One region of the Shewanella sp. MF08487 genome, then DNA from elsewhere that is predicted to be linked to it. Evidence: predicted binding sites of a transcription regulator. Region 1 holds the regulator's gene; the other holds the start of a gene.
What was found. Region 1 encodes LexA, which represses DNA repair genes until DNA is damaged. Its sites were predicted from a motif close to TACTGTATNNNNATACAGTA; they were not measured.
Positions count from the first base shown of each region.

Region 2: a site for LexA is predicted at 3,026-3,045, ahead of mutS (DNA mismatch repair protein MutS). Genes of this name have one in related genera too.

Region 1 covers NZ_JBOZPB010000021.1:19,537-25,426, forward strand. The annotation lists gene mtr (tryptophan permease) at 1-1,015, opposite strand, end outside; gene plsB (glycerol-3-phosphate 1-O-acyltransferase PlsB) at 1,015-3,438, opposite strand; gene lexA (transcriptional repressor LexA) at 3,599-4,219, shown strand; gene ACRN9H_RS14280 (cell division inhibitor SulA) at 4,216-4,731, shown strand; gene coxB (cytochrome c oxidase subunit II) at 5,135-5,890, shown strand, end outside.
Region 2 covers NZ_JBOZPB010000004.1:46,547-52,436, reverse strand. The annotation lists gene rpoS (RNA polymerase sigma factor RpoS) at 1-31, shown strand, start outside; gene mutS (DNA mismatch repair protein MutS) at 184-2,754, opposite strand; partial or broken gene recA (recombinase RecA) at 3,154-3,405, shown strand; gene recA (recombinase RecA) at 3,540-4,601, shown strand; gene ACRN9H_RS04030 (hypothetical protein) at 4,675-5,890, shown strand, end outside.

The DNA.
Region 1 (5,890 bases):
AAATCGTTGGGGGTACAAATGTCACTAATGCGGTTTTCATCCGGCCCGAGCGCGAATCGTCAAAACCAAATAAATCGGCGAGATAATCAAACAGACCTAAGGTCACCCCTAAGAAAGATGAAGCTACCGCCAAGTTAGCAAACAGCGACAACATACTGTTTAACCAGCTACTCGCCATCACCTCAGACAAAGCGCCCACCAACACACCCATATTGCCACCTTGAGCAATAATGTCGATAAACTGGCTGCGGGGAATATTGCCCATAGTCGCCACTAACCAACAGACATAAATCACCAGCGCGATAAAAGTACCAACGAAAATCGCCTTGATAATGGTGGAGGAATCTTTGCCGTAATACTTCACTAAGCTGGGAACGTTACCGTGGTATCCAAAGCTGGCAAGACCAAAGGGTAGCGCCGCCCACAGATAAGGTGAAAAGCGGTTATTACCATCAGGTTCGAGCAACTTAGTCACATCAATTTCGATCAGTAAATTGCCGATAGCGAGGAAGAAGGTAATGATCATACCGCCGAGCATAATCGTGGTAATCCGATCCACGGCTTTAGTGCTGATCAACACTATGCTCGCCAATACTATGGCGAACACTAGCCCTGCCACACTTTGCGGTAACTCAATTCCCATGCCCTGCAAGCTGTGATTCACAATCGAACCACCGCCGCTGATATAAGCATAGGTCAAAATATACAACACGAACGCGATAGAAACGCCGTTCACTATCCGCCAAAACTGCCCAAGAGTTTGCTTGCTTAAGGTGTCGAAGCTAGCACCAGGTTCGAAATGTAAATTGGTTTCGAGCAACAATAAGCCCGACATCAACATGCAAAACCAAATGCCCAATAACATTAAAATCGAATAGCCAAACCACATACCTGCACCGACCACGGGCAGAGAAAACATCCCTGCACCTACTGTCGTGCCGGCAATAATCATGGCGCCGCCGAGCAAGGACTTACCTGTGGGCTTATGCTTAGCCGCATTCATATGATTTGCCATTAAACAATGTGCTCCGCGGTGACACTCGCCACTATGGTTTGTCTCACTGACGGACGTAATAAATTATTGGCTTGATCTCGAATGCGATTGATATTGGACTTATCTTCGCTATCCGCCAGATAACCCAATGCTTTTAACTTAACGCTCAATGTGCCATAAAGTTTTTTATCGTAAAACTCAGGTGCGGTAATACCATGCAAAGCCCCTAAACGCTGAGCCAGTAGATGACTCTCAGATTCAAGCTCTGAGCGTTCCATCTTAGGTCTATTCGCTAACAAGTTGAAAATAATGGCGTAGCGCTGCAGGGTCTCACTCACTGAACTGGCCAACAACAATAGTTGGCTAGTGTGCTCAGGCACGATAGCTAAGGTATCAGTCTCAACCACTAATCCTTGTTCAATCAGGAAATCCAGCACTTGCTCAACATAGGCTGGTAAGTCTTTAATTCCCATGAAGAGTTCGGCTTTCAGCAGTGGATAAAAATCGGCAACGACTGACGCGACTTGCTGACGCTGAATTTGCTCATTATGCGTTAAACAGCTAGCGATTAATGACGGTACAATAAATAAGTGAATGATATTATTACGATAGTAAGTCATAGAGACCGCCTGACTTGCTTCGATCGACACGATTTCACCTAGGGAGTCGGCGGATACAACAAACTTATTTAGCTCTAAGCCCTGCTGCACTAACAGCTTGCCATCTCCTTCGGCAACCGAAGTATAAGCAGTGTAAGGCACTTTTTTAAGTAAGGTTAAATACAAATCAAGCTGACGCTCTAGCAGACTGCGCTGTAAGGCATTTTGATCTGTGGCGAGTAACACTAAGCTTGTTAATGTCACTGAACTCGCTGCCGCGGCATCATTGATATGGGTCATAACCCGATTAGCCAGAACATTTACCGCTGGTGTTAACCAACTTGGTTTTTGCTCGGGATCATCAGCAAGCTCAGCACGCCAGTTGGGTGCGCGTTCATTCAAAAAGTTTTGCAGAGTAATCGGCTCGCCAAAATTCACATAACCTTGACCGAAATTACCGAGTTTGCGAATCGCACCAAATACCTGCCAGACTGATTCTTTTTTCTTTTTCTTACCACTTAACTCTTTATGGTAAGTCGCCACTTCCATCACATGGTCATAGCCTAAATACACAGGCACTAGCGTTACCGGACGTTCAATACCGCGTAGTACGCTATTCATTGTCATGGCGATCATGCCCGTTTTGGGTGCCAACAGACGACCCGTACGTGAGCGGCCGCCTTCAGAGAAGTATTCTACCGAATAACCTTTCGCAAATAGCTGGTCTAAATATTCACGGAATACTGCGGTATAAAGCTTATTGCCATTAAAGCTACGACGAATAAAGAAAGCACCACCGCGACGGAACATAGGCCCAGCGGGCCAAAAATTAAGGTTTATACCAGCAGCAATGTGCGGCGGAACCATACCTTGATAATACAAAATATACGATAACAGCAGGTAATCCATATGGCTGCGATGGCAAGGCACATAGACAATCTCGTGACCATCGTGGTGTAACTGACGAACTTGCTCGGCGCCTTTAATGTTGATCCCGCTATAAAGCTTATTCCACAACCAAGTTAAGAAACGCTCGGCAATACGAACTAAGCTATCAGAATAATCAGCAGCAATTTCATCGAGATACTCAATAGCCGTCTCGCGCGCTTGGGTTTCTGAAATCTTTTTGGTAGCGGCTTCTTCTTGAATCGCTTTACGTATTGATTCAGATTTTAACAGCGAATGAAATAACGCTTGGCGATTAGGCAACACAGGCCCTGTCATCACTTTACGTTGGCGACGGAAATGCACTCGCGCCACTCGCGCTAACTTATGGGCAATACCCATATCAGTACCATGCTCATCAGCCATATAACGCAGAGATACTGCATTGGAAAACTGCACAAAATTATGTCGACCTAAGAACAGAATCATTAGGCACTTGCGCAGCCAAGTCGGGTTTTCCCGCTCAAATACGGCCGCCTTCATCGTATCGTCCTCTTTCCCTGGCGTTCTCCCCCAATACAAACTGACGGGTACCAGTTGAATATCGAGCTCAGGATGTTGTTTATGCACCGCTAATAAGCGCATAAAACATTCGAGGAAAGGTTCATTGCCGGTACGCTCACCAAACAACGGCTTGCGCCCTTGAAGGCAAACGACTCGCGGTGCAACTACGCCATTAGCGACTAACGGCTCATAGGGACTAGGCAGCCCGAGTTTAGCGGTTATTTCACTCAGTGCAGCAATGTCACTAAGTGATTCTGTTTTCATCACATAAGCAAGAGGTCTGGAGGCATCCAGATTCAGATCGGCAAAGGGATCCTGAGGCACCACAATGGTATGCACCAATTGTTTTTGGATCCAACGTAATGATTTTAACCAAAGAGAGTCATGTTTAGGCATTATTCTTATGCAATTAAGTACGTTCACTAGCCCGATAGAATACCAGACTATAGGGAATATTCGCTAATTCTCTCCGATATGGTTAAAAAGTGGTTAATACTTGCGCTGCAAACAATACTGTATATACTAACAGTAACTGTATAGAAAAACAGGAAAGACCATGAGACCTTTGACGCCACGCCAAGCTGAAATTTTAGAGCTAATCAAACGAAATATTGCCGACACTGGCATGCCACCTACTCGGGCTGAAATTGCCACCCGCTTAGGTTTTAAGAGTGCCAATGCAGCTGAAGAACATCTAAAAGCGTTGGCGAAAAAAGGCTGTATCGAGATTATACCCGGCACCTCACGAGGTATTCGCCTCACTGCTGAAGTGGAGGATGTAACTGAAACAGGTTTACCTCTTATAGGCCAAGTGGCTGCAGGTGAACCGATTCTCGCCCAAGAACACGTAGAACAGTATTACCAAGTCGACCCAAACATGTTCCATCCCGCTGCCGACTTTTTACTACGAGTTAAAGGCGACAGTATGAAAAATATTGGTATTCTCGAAGGAGATTTACTGGCAGTTCATAAAGTAGAACAAGCTAGGAATGGTCAAGTGGTTGTCGCTAGAGTCGACGACGATGTCACAGTTAAACGTTTCGAAAAAAAAGGTAATGTGGTCTATCTACACGCCGAAAATGAAGACTACTCTCCAATTAAAGTGGATTTAGGCTTTCAAAGTTTAACAATTGAAGGACTCGCCGTCGGTGTGATCCGTAATGGAGATTGGCTATGAACAAACTAATTGGCAATGCCCCGCGCCATCCGGGATTGTGGCGTGATGATGAAGTTCGTGCAGCCGATTATGATTGGCATCACACACCTATCGCCTGTATGCCCACTAAAACTCAAGGTCGCCAAGAATTAATTCATCTGAGTGCGCAACTCGCTCAGTTAAGCCAACAGGGCCGTTGGTTAGTGCTCATCAACCCACCAAGTATTGGCTACAAGCAAATGCTCGCCAGCGCAGGTGTGCGTATGGATAGAGTCTTACTGGTACATGCTAAAGATGAAGTAGAAACCCTGTGGGCGATGGAAAAAGCCTTAACAAGTGGTACGTCCAGTGCAGTCATTACTTGGACTCAATCATTAGATGCGCGGGATAATCGTCGCCTACAAATCGTGGCTAAAAGTGCCCGAGCTATGGGCATAGTGCTTGAAGACGTAAACAGTCACTTACATGCCGACGTACGCATTGAGCAAGGCAATCTCTTCGGTCAGCAATCTTTTTTTAGCGCTGTACATTAAATATTCATTTAATTTTTTACCTTGAAAGCCGCCTCACCTATGAATGTGAGGCTTTTTTTTGGCAATTTTTCAGATAATTAGATAAATAAGTGATCTTGATCAATATTTAAACAGCAAGTATGGTTGGTTAAGTCGGTGATGATATATCACCTTCCGTGGTCAATGAATCGAGTATTTATCGGACTCGAAGCGCCACTAAAAATAGAGAACAGATTTATTTCAGTCGTATGTGCCAGCGTGGCTAATTACCAGCAGTAACAATACTTGATTAAAAGTAACAGCCGCCAACGCACGTTGAAGTCAAAAAAGCTTTTTTGGGAACTGAAGAGTTTGCATAGAGTTGAGACTTACTGTGTTGCTCTTCTTTGTAGTTGCTATTCGCAATTGGCAGAGGAGAAGTCTTGTGAAGCAATTGTTGTATTGTTTACTCGTGGTGTTATTCGCACCACCGTTGGCCGCCGCGGACATGCGGTTCAACATGACCCCTGGCGTGACCGAGATCAGTGGCAAGGTTTATCACTTGCACATGACCATCTTGTATATCTGCTGCGCAATAGGCCTAGTGGTCTTTGGCGTGATGATTTACGCCATGATCAACCACAGAAAATCCAAAGGCGCTGTCGCGTCCCACTTTCACGAAAGCACTAAAGTTGAAATCGCTTGGACGATTCTGCCATTTATCATTTTGATCTTAATGGCGATTCCAGCGACAAAAACTTTAATCGCAATGGAAGATCCCAGCAACGCCGATCTCACCGTAAAAGTCACGGGATCCCAATGGAAATGGCATTACAGCTACTTTGATCAAGATATTGATTTTTATAGCATACTGACAACACCCAGAGCACAAATCGAAGGCACCGAAACTAAGGGTGAAAACTATCTATTGGAAGTCGATAAACCGCTCGTTCTGCCGATAAATCGCAAAATCCGCTTTTTGATGACCTCTGAAGATGTCATCCATTCATGGTGGGTGCCCGCCTTTGCCATTAAGAAAGATGCCAACCCAGGATTTATTAATGAGGCGTGGACTCGCATAGACAAACCCGGTATTTACCGTGGTCAATGCGCCGAACTTTGTGGTAAAGACCATGGTTTTATGCCGATCGTAGTGCAAGCCTTACCCGAAGCCGAGTTTGAAGCTTGGGTGACGGAGCAG
Region 2 (5,890 bases), on a different contig from region 1:
TCTATCGGTTGAGGCTTTATTTAGAGACTAAGGGCAGTTTTTGCTTCTCTTTGGATAATCGCCAGCCATCCTATTGGCACTTGATGCGGTAAATGAAGTAAAACGCCCACGATTGTGGGCGTTGTTGTTTTTACATTTCCATCAATATCAGGCTTATCCAGCGCATTAATTCAACCAAGCCGTTTAGCTCAAACGTTTCAGCTCATAGAGTAAATCAAGTGCCTGTTTTGGACTTAGATTATCTGGGTTGATACTGCTTAACTTCGTTAACGCTGGGTTTTCAAGAGGCTCAGATAGCGCGAGTAAGCTTTGAATTGGCATTTTTGCGCTTTCTGATTGATGATCTCGGCTCTCTAATTGTTGTAGCTTATGTTTGGCTGCTTTAATCACTTTACTAGGGACACCAGCCAGCGCTGCAACTTGCAAACCGTAACTTTTACTGGCCGCGCCTTCCTGTACAGCATGCATAAATGCAATGGTGTCTTCGTGCTCGATAGCATCAAGGTGTACGTTATAAACACCGGTAATAAGTTCAGGTAACTGAGTAAGCTCAAAATAATGTGTTGCGAATAATGTCATGGCGCCGACTTGTTGGGCTAAATATTCTGCTGCTGACCAAGCGAGCGATAAGCCATCATAGGTGGATGTCCCGCGGCCAATTTCATCCATTAACACTAAGCTGCTAGCCGTTGCATTGTGCAAAATATTAGCAGTTTCAGTCATCTCCACCATAAAGGTTGAGCGACCAGATGCCAGATCGTCTGATGCACCAATACGAGTAAATATGCGATCGATTGGTCCAATAAGGGCATAATCTGCCGGAACAAAACAGCCAATATGTGCCATAAGCGTAATCAAGGCCATTTGGCGCATGTACGTTGATTTACCACCCATATTGGGGCCTGTAACAATCAACATACGTCTTTGTGGGTGCAAGGTTACTGGGTTAGCGATAAAAGGTGTTTGGCTGACGCGCTCAACCACAGGGTGACGACCAGCATTAATCTGTACGCCAATTTCTAGGCTTAATTCAGGGCAGGTGTAGCCTAAGGTTTCTGCGCGCTCGGCAAAGTTACTTAACACATCAAGCTCAGCTGCTGCCCGTGCAAAAGCTTGTAATTCATGTAATTTTGGTAAGATTAGATCGAATAACTGTTCCCATAACTGCTTTTCGAGTGCCAGCGCTTTACCTTGGCTCGACAACACTTTTTCTTCGTACACCTTAAGTTCGGGCGTGATATAACGCTCCATATTTTTAAGGGTTTGACGGCGTTGGTAATCAAGCGGTACTTGTGCTGATTGTAGGCGGCTTACTTCAATGTAATAACCGTGTACGCGGTTATAACCTACTTTAAGTGTATTGATACCGGTACGTTCTTTTTCTCTGGCTTCGAGTTGTACTAAGTAATCACTCGCTCCTTCACTCAGTGCCCGCCATTCATCTAATTCGCCGTTGTAGCCTTCACGGATCACACCGCCATCGCGGATAAGCATAGGTGGATTATCCACTATCGCGCGCTCGAGTAGCGTTTGTTGCTCAGGAAATTCGCCCAAGTATTGACATAGTTTGACTGTATGCGGTGCGCTTAGTGTGCTTAAACTCTGTTGCAACGCAGGCAAAAGACTCAGTGCTTGGCGTAAACGGGCGAAATCCCTTGGACGCGCGGTGCGCAGGGCGAGTCTTGCCATAATACGTTCAATATCGCCAAGTGCTTTTAGCTGTTCATGCAGGCTCTCGTACGCGGCGTTATCGAGCAGTTCTGTTATAGCCTGTTGGCGAGCGCGAATTTGATTTGGATCTCGCAGCGGTTGATGGATCCAGCGCTGTAACATGCGGCTGCCCATAGGCGTAGCTGTGTTATCTAAAACGGCGGCTAAGGTATTATCGCGCCCACCGGCAAGATTTTGGGTGAGTTCTAGATTACGACGCGTTGCGGCATCCAGTACTATGCTATCGCTTTGATTGAAGCGAGTAATGGCATTGATATGGGGCAGAGCTGTGCGCTGGGTATCTTTGACATATTGCATCAAACAACCAGCCGCCTGTAAGGATAGACGTGCGTCAGCGACCCCAAAACCATGCAAGTCTTTCGTACCAAACTGGGTCAGCAATAATTTAAGACTAGTGTCGTAATCAAACTCCCATTCCGGGCGACGGCGTTTACCTTTAAAACCGCTGAGCAGCCTAAGCTCACCAAAATCTTCACTGTAGAGAATTTCTACTGGGTTTGTGCGCTGTAACTCAGCTTCTAATGACTCTATAGTGTCAAGTTCAGCAATAACAAAACGTCCAGATGACACATCTAACGTCGCATAACCAAAGCCGATTTTACCTTGATAAACTGCCGCTAACAGGTTGTCTTGGCGTTCTTGCAGCAGTGCTTCGTCGGTTAATGTTCCTGGCGTGACAATACGCACGACTTTACGTTCAACCGGCCCTTTAGAGGTTGCAGGATCGCCAATTTGTTCGCATATGGCAACCGACTGGCCAATTTGAACTAATTTTGCAAGATAGCCTTCTACAGCATGGTAAGGGAGCCCTGCCATGGGAATAGGATCGCCACCACTTTTACCACGCGCAGTAAGTGAAATGCCCAATAATTCAGATGCTCGTTTAGCATCATCATAAAACAACTCGTAAAAGTCACCCATTCGGTAGAAAAGCAACATGTCGTGATGTTCTGCTTTCATCGTCAAGTATTGACGCATCATAGGGGTATGTTTTTCTAAATCATTGGTATCAATTGCATTCATTAAATCGTTATCGTCCGTTGTGGCTGCCTAAAGGCGATATCAGTTTGCTAGGGTCATTAGGCGCTATGTTAGCAGAAGACCGCAGTATAAGTTTCAGCTTTAAAGTTCACTCAAAATTAGTTACGCCAATCTTAGCAATAATTTATCGAAAATTGCGCCCTTAAGCATGCATATTCGGTAAAGTGATAGCTTATCTGATTTTATATTCGCTAAAACCTTAGCCAGATTGAAAAATATCCTAAGCTAAAAATAATTCAGCCACAGGTCTTGATACTGTATGATTGTACAGTATACTAGTCAGCAGAATTAAGGCAAAAAGCCCTGCTTTTTGAATTACCCGTTTTTAAATTGAATATCACTTTTGACAGCTTATTGGCTTGTCTTAATGAGGGAACTGGAATGAAGGTCGATCCAAATAAAGAGAAAGCACTTGCTGCAGTATTGAGCCAGATTGAAAAACAATTTGGTAAAGGCTCCATCATGAAGCTGGGCGAAGATCGCTCAATGGATGTTGAGACCATTTCTACCGGTTCTCTGTCTTTGGACGTCGCTCTGGGTGCGGGTGGTTTACCTATGGGTCGTATTGTTGAGATTTACCAAAGCCAAACTTTAAGTGGTTCACCTAGATTAACCCCCTCTTTAATGGCAGCCTAGAACAAGTTAGACGCAAAGAACCGGTTCATAGCGTTTCCAATATTCTAATGTGATATGAGCTGTATATACTAATAATTGGTGATGATGAATAAATATTCACCTTGAGTCAAAAATTATGCAAGGGTTGTAACATGTCTAAAACAGATGAAAATAAACAAAAAGCACTTGCCGCAGTGTTAAGTCAAATTGAAAAGCAATTCGGTAAAGGTTCGATCATGAAGTTGGGCGAAGACCGCACAATGGATGTTGAAACTATCTCTACCGGCTCACTTTCATTAGACGTCGCGTTAGGTGCAGGCGGACTCCCCTTAGGTCGAATAGTGGAGGTGTATGGGCCTGAGAGTAGTGGCAAAACTACTTTGACATTGGAAGTTATTGCTGCTGCGCAGCGAGAAGGTAAGGTCTGTGCCTTTATTGATGCAGAACATGCCTTAGACCCTATTTATGCCAAAAAATTAGGCGTAGATATTGATAACCTTTTATGTTCTCAGCCTGATACAGGTGAACAAGCACTAGAAATTTGTGATGCTTTAACTCGCTCAGGTGCTGTAGACGTTATTGTTGTCGACTCTGTTGCTGCGTTAACCCCAAAAGCTGAAATTGAAGGCGAAATTGGTGATTCACACATGGGCTTAGCGGCTCGTATGATGAGCCAAGCAATGCGTAAGCTGGCTGGTAACTTGAAGCAGTCAAATACTTTACTTATTTTTATTAACCAAATTCGTATGAAAATTGGTGTCATGTTTGGTAACCCAGAAACGACCACTGGTGGTAATGCGCTTAAGTTTTACGCTTCAGTTCGTCTTGATATTCGCCGTACAGGTGCGATTAAAGAAGGTGATGAAGTTGTCGGTAACGAAACACGCGTTAAAGTGGTTAAAAACAAGATTGCCGCGCCATTTAAACAGGCTGAGTTTCAAATTCTTTATGGTCAAGGTATTAACCGTACGGGCGAGTTAGTCGATTTAGGCGTTGCCCATAAATTGATTGAAAAAGCAGGTGCTTGGTACAGCTATAAAGGCGATAAAATCGGTCAAGGCCGTGCTAACGCGGGTAAATACTTACTTGAACATCCTGAAGTGGCACAAGAAATTGATACGACATTACGTGCGATGCTATTAAGTTCAAAAGCGCCAGCTAGCTCATCTGCTAGTGATGAAAATATTGATTTAGAAACTGGTGAAGTTTTCTAATTTAAGACTGGATGTGGTATAAAAGGGGCTAACAATTAGCTCCTTTTTCAGTTAATAACAGAGCAAAAGTAATTTGAACCGAAACCGCTCTAAAAAATCAAGAAAGTTTTCTGATATAAAGGAGTTAAAATCCTTAGATAAGTCATTCTTGCGATGTTTTGATGAGTCATTTGAAGAGTATGTATCAAAAACACTGAACACTACTATAACAGGTGACGATGCTATCTATAGCAGATTATACACTTTCTTAACCTTCCTAGTGAGTAAAAACTCCCAATCTACGATTAGACTTATTAGGAAGTTGAATAGTGTTGGTCATGCAGAAGTTGCTCATCTAGATTGGCAATTTTCCTTAGATGCATATAGAGAACACGTAATAAAAACTTATGGCAAAGGTACTAATGCCAAAAATTATCTTTCAATCCTCTCATCTTTCCTCAAACACTCCGCGTCTAATGGTATTTGGCCTCACGGCCTTAGGATTAAAGGTTTAAAATCACCTCCCAGACTAGCCCGTTCTATGGTCACCAATAATGTTGCTAGACCTAAGGAAGGGATACCTGAAGTCGAAAGCGTAATTAATGAGTTAGGTTTAGATAGTGATAATAATCAAATTAGATCAATGCTATCCAGCGTTATGAGCGCAACAGGGGTAAAAATTAAGTCGACTGATGATTTGATTAGAGCCACCTGTGTTTTTTTAAATGACAATCTAAAACTTATTAGAATAAACGCAGAAAAGCGGCTTCGTACGATTATTGCAAAGCATTTACTTGCCATCCGCTCAGCGAATAAAAAACAAAATATTGAGATAGCCGCCAAGATTCATGAATTATTGCTCTATCGTGAAGAGCTGGTCTCGTCTGGAGTTGGCTCAACATTAAAGTTTCAGGAAATAACCTTATTAATTGAAAGTTACGGAATTGATGGCCTATCGGCTTATATATATCACTATCAAGAAGGAGTCGTTCCTCGGGATTCCGTTGAGAAAAAAGAACCTCGAAGATACCATAATCGTAAGCTTTATAGTTATTTAAGCCGACGATGCCGAGTTATGGGAGGTAATTTAATCATTGATATTAACAACCATTTTAACCTTCATTCAGAAGCACAAATTTTAGCTCAATGTATTTTGTATATTGATACTTCAAATAATGAGTCTAGTATTCGCTACCTAAACAGTGATTGTTTAGTTGAAAATGAGGGTGTGTATCATTTAATTGATAATAAAAACCGTGCGAATATGTCAAAGAGACGTATAGGGCTAACAAAAGCTGATCCGAATGAGG